One region of the Solibacillus sp. genome, then DNA from elsewhere that is predicted to be linked to it. Evidence: riboswitches for the same ligand, from Rfam matches in the RefSeq annotation. Region 1 holds a riboswitch; the other holds the start of a gene.

What was found. Region 1 has a riboswitch for lysine ahead of ABS917_RS06380 (amino acid permease). Riboswitches for the same ligand answer to the same signal wherever they lie in the genome.
Positions count from the first base shown of each region.
Region 2: it holds a riboswitch for lysine, as region 1 does, so the genes downstream of both, ABS917_RS14090 (transporter substrate-binding domain-containing protein) here and ABS917_RS06380 (amino acid permease) in region 1, are expected to answer to the same signal.

Region 1 is NZ_JBELZM010000004.1:165,304-169,909, forward strand. It holds gene ABS917_RS06375 (RNA 2'-phosphotransferase) at 1-536, opposite strand, end outside; gene ABS917_RS06380 (amino acid permease) at 765-2,219, opposite strand; lysine riboswitch at 2,440-2,620, opposite strand; gene ABS917_RS06385 (CynX/NimT family MFS transporter) at 2,763-3,962, shown strand; gene ABS917_RS06390 (restriction endonuclease) at 4,024-4,578, shown strand.
Region 2 is NZ_JBELZM010000014.1:88,194-92,799, reverse strand. It holds gene ABS917_RS14100 (2-oxoglutarate dehydrogenase E1 component) at 1-346, shown strand, start outside; gene odhB (2-oxoglutarate dehydrogenase complex dihydrolipoyllysine-residue succinyltransferase) at 440-1,702, shown strand; lysine riboswitch at 1,848-2,035, shown strand; gene ABS917_RS14090 (transporter substrate-binding domain-containing protein) at 2,150-2,986, shown strand; gene ABS917_RS14085 (amino acid ABC transporter permease) at 3,109-3,855, shown strand; gene ABS917_RS14080 (amino acid ABC transporter ATP-binding protein) at 3,857-4,591, shown strand.

The DNA of each region.
Region 1 (4,606 bases):
TGTACCTTTGTCACATCTTCATTAAAAATGGCTAACCGATCAGCATACCGCGCTTTAAATTGTTCGTATGCGGCAGTCCCTTGCAAAATAATAATTTCCGGCTGAAACTCATCCATTACTTCTTTAAAAATGAGATTTCCTTGTTCAAAATTAGCTGTATCCTCTTTTTTAGCTACTTTTGCTTCATCCCCTGATTCTATCTGATACGTATTTAAAGAAGTATATATGAGCGGTTCCTGATGCTGTTTTTCCAGCCAGTTTTCAAACTGTAAAGAACCTTTAAATTCCCGAGGTGCCCCTTTAATTTCACTTAAATAAAGGTCATGGAAAAGATCTCTGTTCACTAATGACTCCGCAAAAGTGTGCTCGCTTCTGTCTTCTACTTTAAACAAAGGTACCGCATGTGAACTTACTAGGAAAATACGGGATTTATACGGGTTTCCCTTAGCAAGAAACGGTCGATACAACACATCCTTGCTACCTTCCCCTGTTAACCACGAATATACTTTTTTATAGAAACCTTTTGAAATAGGCATGTTTTCACTTCCTTATTCTTCAGTGTTACTCAATTTTGTTTCTTCTATAATACCACTCTTGTTGCCATCATACTCGAGGAAATTATTCCTCACTTTTGTACAGATTATCTTCAAACAGCATAGCATAATCCTCAATCACTCCAACTTATTCCTCACTTCAGCACAAATAATCCTCATAAACAAAAAAAACGCAATGAAAGCCTGGAAGCTCACATTACGTTTCAGAAATTAATTATTCGATAAATCGCAGTCCTTTAAAGGAACGATTTTCGTTTTGTGTTTAAATTTATAGCCAAACCATAATGCGGCAAACAATGGTAAGCCGATATATGAAACAACGACACCGTACCAGTCAATTGTTCCACCCATAAAGGCCATATAGTTTTGACCTAGCACGACAATCATACATAGGGCAAACGCAAATAACGGACCGAATGGGAAGAATTTTGATACATATGGTAAATCGCTCAATGAATGTCCTTGTGCAACATATGCACGACGGAATCGGTAATGACTGATTGCAATACCAAGCCAAGCGATGAACCCGGACATACCGGAAGCATTTAATAACCAAATGTAGACAACACCGTCACCGAAAAACGATGCCAGGAATGCTAATGAACCGACTGCCAATGTAGCTAAGAGTGCATACATCGGAATACCGCGTGAAGTTACTTTCATAAACAGTTTCGGCGCTTTTCCGTCTACTGCTAACTGATAAAGCATACGACTTGCTGCATATAACCCTGAGTTCCCTGCAGATAACATCGCAGTTAAAATGATCGCATTCATAACAGATGCCGCAAATGCCACACCTAAGTTTTCAAATACTAAAGTAAATGGACTTGTCGCAATATCTTCTGATAAGAGACGTGAATCCGTATACGGAATCAGTAATCCGATTGCACCGATTGCGAAAATGTAAAACAGTAAAATACGCCAGAATACTGAACGTACAGCTTTTGGAATGTTTTTGCCCGGGTCATCTGTTTCCCCTGCTGTTACCCCAAGCATTTCCGTACCTTGGAACGAGAAACCTGCTGCAAGGAAAATACCGAACAATGCCAGGAAACCTCCATTAAACGGTGCGTCGTCTTTAACGAAGTTCGTAAAGCCGACCGGATCGTTCCCGCCTAAAATTCCGAAAATCATTAAGAAGCTGACAATGATGAAGACAATTACTGTCGCGACTTTAATCATCGCAAACCAGTATTCTGCCTCACCGAAAGCTTTTACTGATGCTAAGTTAAAGGATAAAACGACTACGATAAATAAAATTGTCCATAAAATTGAAGAACTGTCCGGGAACCAGTATTTCATAATTAACGAAACAGCCGCAATTTCTGCTGCAATTGTAATTGCCCAGTTGTACCAATAGTTCCAGCCAAGCGCAAAGCCTAAAGCCGGATCCACAAATTTAGTTGCATACGTACTAAACGAACCGGATGTTGGCATATAGGCAGCCATTTCCCCTAATGATGTCATTAGGAAATAAACCATAACGCCGATCAGTGCATATGCAAGCAATGCCCCGCCTGGACCTGCCTGTGCAATCGCACCGCCTGATGCTAAGAATAAACCTGTACCGATTGTTCCGCCAAGCGAAATCATCGTTACATGGCGACTTTTCAAACTCTTTTTCAACCCGTTGTTACCGAGCTGATCTATTTTAATCTCACTCATGAATATAAAACTCCCTTTTTGTTTTGCTTGATAAGGTATCAATTACGCCTCGGAGTAATTGCGTCCAGATTTTTTCGAGATCCCTCAAAAAGTTCCTTTAAAAATCTGTGACATCCACCGGAGGTCTGCACTCATCGGGTGTCACAGATATCCGATGAGTGCAGGTAAAAGAAAAACCACCACAAGTTTTTGTGATGGTTATATTTACACCTCATCAAACTTGAAAGATAGCTCAACACATGCTCACACATGTGACAGTTCTGTTCCTTATCGAAAACAGCCCCAGCATTATTTTCAAGAAGAAAAATAACACTTCGGCAACCATTCCTTTCATAAAGCTTCACCGATTCTTCCTAATCTCAGCTATACTAGTCTTAATGATTGCGACCTCTACCTCATACATCTACATGAGGTAATGTTTTATTTAATTGATTAAAAGTCTAACATAACATTTTTTTGATAGCAATGGCTTCACCTTTATTCTGTTTTTTAAGAGTATTCACACTACTCAAACATATATTACTAGACAAAAGGAGAATTATTATGGACACCGAACAATTGAATCAAAACAGCAAAAAAATACTATCCAACCGACAGCTCATCTATTTTATGGTTGCCGTATTTTTATTTGCAACAACATTACGTACACCGATTACATTAGTCGGTCCGATTATTTCGTTTATTCGTGAAGGTCTCGGGATATCGAACTTTCTTGCGGGCTTTTTAACGACCATCCCTTTAATTGCCTTTGCGGTTGTTTCACCATTTGCACCAAGTATTGCCCGTAGGTTCGGGATGGAATGGACATTATTTTATTCCGTCATTTTGCTATGTGCAGGGATTTTACTGCGTTCACTTGGGGCAACGTCTTTGCTCGTTTTAGGAACAATATTAATTGGCGTCGCAATTGCATTCGGGAATGTTCTCATCCCAAGTTATTTTAAATGGAAATTCCCATTGCATATCGGCTTATTAACAGGGATTTATTCTGTATCAATGAACATTTCTTCCGGACTTGCTGCGGGCTTCAGTTATCCTATAGCTGCAAACGCAGGCTGGCAAATAGCAGCAGGGATTACGATTATTTTAGGGATTCTTACATTACTAATTTGGCTGCCGATTTTGCGCCAGGAAAAAATTGCATTACAAATGCCGACATCCCAGACAAAGAAAACGCTGATGTGGAAGTCACCGCTTGCCTGGGCAGTCGCAGGAGCAATGGGGTTCCAGTCGTTTATATTTTACTGCTCTTCAGCTTGGTTACCCGAAATATTCATTAGCCAAGGCCTGGATGCTACGGCTGCCGGTTGGATGGTATCCATTATGCAATTTTCGCAAATACCGATGACATTTATTATTCCGATTATCGCAGGGAAAATCGCTTCACAACGTCCGATCGTTGTTTTCTTTACAATATGTTACTTAGTCAGTTTCACGGGTATCTTGATGGAATGGACAAACCTTGCCATCTTATGGATGATTTTACTGGGCTTTGCAGGCGGGGCTTCATTTGGTTTAGTGCTGATGCTGTTCTCATTGCGGACGAAGACAGCCTATGATGCAGCTGAACTTTCCGGTTTCGCACAGTCAATCGGTTATTTCGTTGCCGCAATCGGACCGGTTCTGTTCGGCTATGCCCATGACTTGACGGATAGCTGGTCAATCCCAATTGTGCTGTTTATTCTAATTTCTGTTCTGTTATTTATCGCTTCCTTTATGAGTGCAAACAATCGTACGATATAACCAAACGTATGTACCCTTTTATGATATAATAACGGTAGTAAATAAAAGGAGTACAGAACTATTGCGTAAAAAGAGAAAACGGAATAAAAAACGCCTGCCGGTTATCCCGTTGTTTTTCATCGCATCGGCTGGTGCAGCTGGTTATTATGTATCGCAAACAGCTGAAGGCATCGGTATTGGAATTGTCGCTTATTTCGTACTATATATCGCGTTTAAAGTTTGGCTAAGATCGCTGAAAACGAGGAAATTACGGAAGTCCGGCATTCGCGAAGTCGATAAAATGACCGGTGAGGATTTTGAAAGATTTTTAGGAGAGTTATTTAAGCGACGCGGTTTTAAAGTGAGCTATACCGCAACGAGCGGTGACTACGGTGCCGATCTTATTTTAAAGGACGGAAAAGATATTATTGCAGTCCAGGCAAAACGCTATTCCGGTACAGTCGGTGTAAAAGCTGTTCAGGAAATTATCGGTGCGGTAAAAATGTATGAGGCAACTGAAGCTTGGGTTGTTACAAACAGTCATTTTACCCGCCAGGCCGAAAAACTTGCCGACATCAACGACGTTTACTTGATCGACCGCGATGAATTGATCCAAATTATATTAAATAAAAGGTAAGAAATAGGTGTGCAGAGGCTTTCGCTTC
Region 2 (4,606 bases), on a different contig from region 1:
ACTTGGTACAGGTAAAGTAATGATCGATTTAGCAGAACGCGTGAAAGACGGCGAAGGGCTTGATCACTTACACATTATCCGTGTTGAACAAATTTATCCATTCCCTGCACAACAAGTGAAAGAAATTATCGCTCGTTTCCCGAATGTTAAAGAAATCGTTTGGGTACAGGAAGAACCGAAAAACCAAGGTTCATGGACATATGTTCTTGAAACATTATATGATATCGCAGAAGGCAAAAAAGTTCGCTATGTAGGACGTCCTGCAATGAGCTCAACTTCTGAAGGCGATGGCGATTCACATAAAGCAGCGCAAGCTAAATTAGTGAACGAAGCACTTGAAAAGTAATAAATGATTTGTTTAAAAAGAGCTGCTTCTATTTAAAATAGAAGTGGCTTGCTATACAATGAATGTGTAGCGTAATTAAAGGAGGATATGAACGTGGCTGAAATTAAAGTCCCTGAATTAGCAGAATCAATTACTGAAGGTACAATTGCCCAGTGGGTGAAAAAAGTTGGAGATCGCGTAGAAAAAGGCGAATTTATCGTTGAGTTAGAAACTGATAAAGTTAATGCTGAAATCATCTCTGAAGAAGCAGGCGTTTTAAAACAAATTTTAGCAGAAGAAGGCGATACTGTATTAGTAGGACAAGTAATCGCAGTAGTTGAAGCAGGCGAAGGCGCAGCACCTGCACCGGCCGCTAAAGAAGAAGCTCCAGCAGCAGCTCCGGCTCCAGCAAAAGAAGAAGCTCCTAAAGCAGCAGCACCTGCACCAGTTGCAGCTGAAGAAACTTCGGGTGAGCGTGTGATCGCTTCACCGGCAGCTCGTAAATTAGCTCGTGAAAAAGGTATCGACTTAGCAGCAATTTCACCTGTTGACCCACAAGGTCGCGTACGTGTACAAGACGTTGCAGCACATGGTACAGCACCAGCGGCTCCAGCAGCACAAGCTGCTCAAGCTCCAGCAGGCAATGGTCCAATGATCTTTACACCAGCAGCTGATACAGACCGTGTAACAGTAGAAAAAATGAGCCGTCGTCGTCAAACAATTGCAAAACGTTTATTAGAAGTAAAACAATCAACTGCAATGTTAACTACTTTCAACGAAATTGATATGACGAACATTATGGCATTACGTAAACGTAAACAAGATGAGTTCGTGAAAGCTAACGATATTAAATTAGGCTTCATGTCATTCTTTACAAAAGCTGTAGTAGCAGCATTAAAGAAATATCCATATGTAAATGCACAAATTAACGGTGACGAAATTCACTTAAACAACTTCTTCGATATCGGTATTGCTGTATCAACAGAAGAAGGTTTAGTAGTACCGGTTGTTCGTGATGCAAATGCGAAAAACTTTGCTGAAATCGAGAAAAACATTGCAGAATTAGCTGGTAAAGCACGCGACAAAAAATTGGGCTTAAACGACATGGCTGGCGGATCATTCACAATCACTAACGGTGGTGTATTCGGTTCATTAATGTCAACACCAATCATGAACGGTACTCAGGCTGGTATTTTAGGTATGCACTCAATCGTAAACCGTCCAGTAGCTGTCAATGGTGAAGTTCAAATTCGTCCAATGATGTATGTAGCATTATCTTACGACCACCGTATCATCGATGGAAAAGATTCTGTTGGCTTCTTAAAAACAGTTAAAGAAATGATCGAAAACCCAGAAGATTTATTGTTAAATTCTTAATAGTATTTACTCTACTAATGCGCGATACTTTACGTATTGCGCATTAGTTTTTTTTTTCAGTTAGATTTCAGAAAAATGAGTGTTGACGGAAATGTCGCAATAATGTAATATAAACATATCAATTTCATATCAAAACCTCACACTCTCGTGAGGTAGAGGCGCGATACTTAACAGTTTTATATGGAGCCATGAGCTGGCTTTGAAATATAAGAGAAGGAAATATCGCCGAAGTGTTGTAAACGCTCAATTTTACAATGCTGGGTCTGCAGTGAATAATTGCAGAACTGTCTCAATCATCTATATCCATGATGGTTGAGTTGTGCTATCTCAAAATGGGAACTGTAGAGGATTCGGGCTAATTATAATTTAAACGACCTAAAGTTCTTCTTTTAGGTCGTTTTTTGCATATATAACGCCCGAAATTTAACAAATAAGGAGAGGATTTCTTTGAAAAAGAGACTATTAATTTTACTGACTGCCATGACAATGCTATTGCTAGCAGCTTGCGGTTCAAGCGATGAAGGTACTACAAGCAGTTCTGATTCAGAAAAAAAAGTGATTAAAATCGGTATGGAAGCGGCGTATGCGCCTTTTAACTGGTCACAAAAAGATGATGCCAATGGCGGAGTTCAAATTGCAGGTTCAAAGGAATATGCAGCAGGCTATGATGTGGAAATTGCGAAAAAAATTGCAGAAGGTCTGGACATGGAATTACAAATTGTTAAAACAGACTGGGATGGTTTAATTCCATCATTACAATCAGGTGCCATTGATCTAGTAATTGCTGGTATGTCACCAATGCCTGAACGTAAGGAAGTAATTGATTTCACAGAGAACTATTACACAAGTGACTATGTCATTGTTGTAAAAGAAGACGGCCCTTATGCAAATGCAACTTCATTATCCGACTTTGCAGATGCAAAAATTACAGGTCAGCAAGCGACAACACATTATGATGTAATCGATCAAATCGAAGGTGTTCAAAAACAAGTAGCGGCAACTGATTTTGGTGCAATGCGAGTGCAATTACAGTCAGGCGCAATTGATGGATACGTTTCAGAACGTCCAGAAGGTATCTCTGCTGAAATGGCTCTGAATAATATTAAATACATTGTACCTGAGCCAAACTTCGAAGCAGACGAAGCGTCAACAGCTGTAGCAGTAGGTTTGAAAAAGGGTTCAGATTTACGTGAACAAATTAACAAAGTATTAGCTGAAATTTCGGAAGATGAGCGTCAGAAATTAATGGAAGACGCAATTGCAAATCAACCAGCAGCACAATAATGGTGTAGCATTGACAGTTTTAATGAGGTTGTCTTGCCGGCAAACGGAAGACAACCTTTTTCTATTAAAATTATGGTTTCATACATAAATAGTAGAAACAAAAAGAAATGGAGGACAAGGCGATGGCATTTTTAGAATCATCATGGAACTTGTTTACGAACAATTGGGATTTATTTGTACGTGGAGCTTGGACTGCACTTCTCTTGGCAATTATCGGGACAGTTTGTGGAACACTGATCGGATTTTTCATCGGAATTATGCACACAATTCCACAACGCAAAAAAAATGTTAAATCAGCTCTTCTGAAAGTCATTAATTTTATTTTAACGGCTTATGTGGAAATTTTCAGAGGCACGCCAATGATGGTCCAGGCGATGGTCGTATTTTACGGTCTTGTCTATTTAGGAATCGATATTGACCGCTTTTTAGCAGCCTCCATCGTAATTAGTTTAAACACAGGAGCCTACATGGCCGAGTATGTGCGTGGTGGTATCGTATCGATTGATAAAGGCCAATTTGAGGCTGCACAAGCGATTGGAATGAATCACCTGCAAACGATGATTCATATTGTACTGCCGCAAGTAGCACGCAATATTTTACCTGCAACAGGGAATCAGTTCGTTATGAATATTAAAGATTCATCTGTCCTAAGTGTTATTTCGGTAGTGGAGCTGTTCTTTACTGCGAATTCAATAGCGGGCAGTAACTATAAATATATTGAAGCATTCTTTATCGCGACAGTATTATACTTCATTATGACATTTACTGTAACTCGCTTCTTACTATTGTTCGAGAAAAAGATGGACGGACCTTCTTCGTATAAAGTGGAGCTCATTACAGGCAACAAGCTAGATAAGGATGGTGAATAAGATGACAGTTGTAATTGATATTAACCATTTAAATAAAAAATTCGGTGATCATGAAGTATTGAAAGATGTCAATTTCCAAGTAAACAAAGGGGAAGTCGTAACGTTGATCGGCTCTTCAGGTTCAGGGAAATCAACGCTTTTACGCTGTATTAATTTACTGGAAACACCAACAGCAGGGGAAATAATCTACAATGGGGAAAATATCCTAAATGACGGACATCAAATTGAAAAGTACCGTACGCATTTAGGTATGGTATTCCAGCAGTTCAATTTATTCAATAATTTGGATGTACTAAATAACTGTATTGTTGGTCAAATTAAAGTGTTAAAGCGTTCAAAAGATGAAGCAGAACGTAATGCGATGAAATATTTGGAGCTTGTCGGGATGAGCGCCTATAAAAATGCGAAACCGAAACACTTATCCGGTGGACAAAAACAACGTGTGGCAATCGCACGTGCACTAGCGATGGATCCTGATGTAATGCTGTTCGATGAACCGACATCAGCACTTGACCCTGAAATGGTAGGGGAAGTATTAAAGGTAATGCGCCATCTAGCAAATCAAGGAAATACGATGCTGATCGTTACTCATGAAATGGAGTTTGCCAAGGAAGTATCGGACCGGATTGTATTCATGGACAAAGGGGTTATTGTTGAAGAAGGCCCTCCGGAACATTTGCTTGTTAATCCAAAACATGACCGGACTAAAGAGTTCCTGAAAAGAACATTACGGTAATAGCAAAAAGCTCGC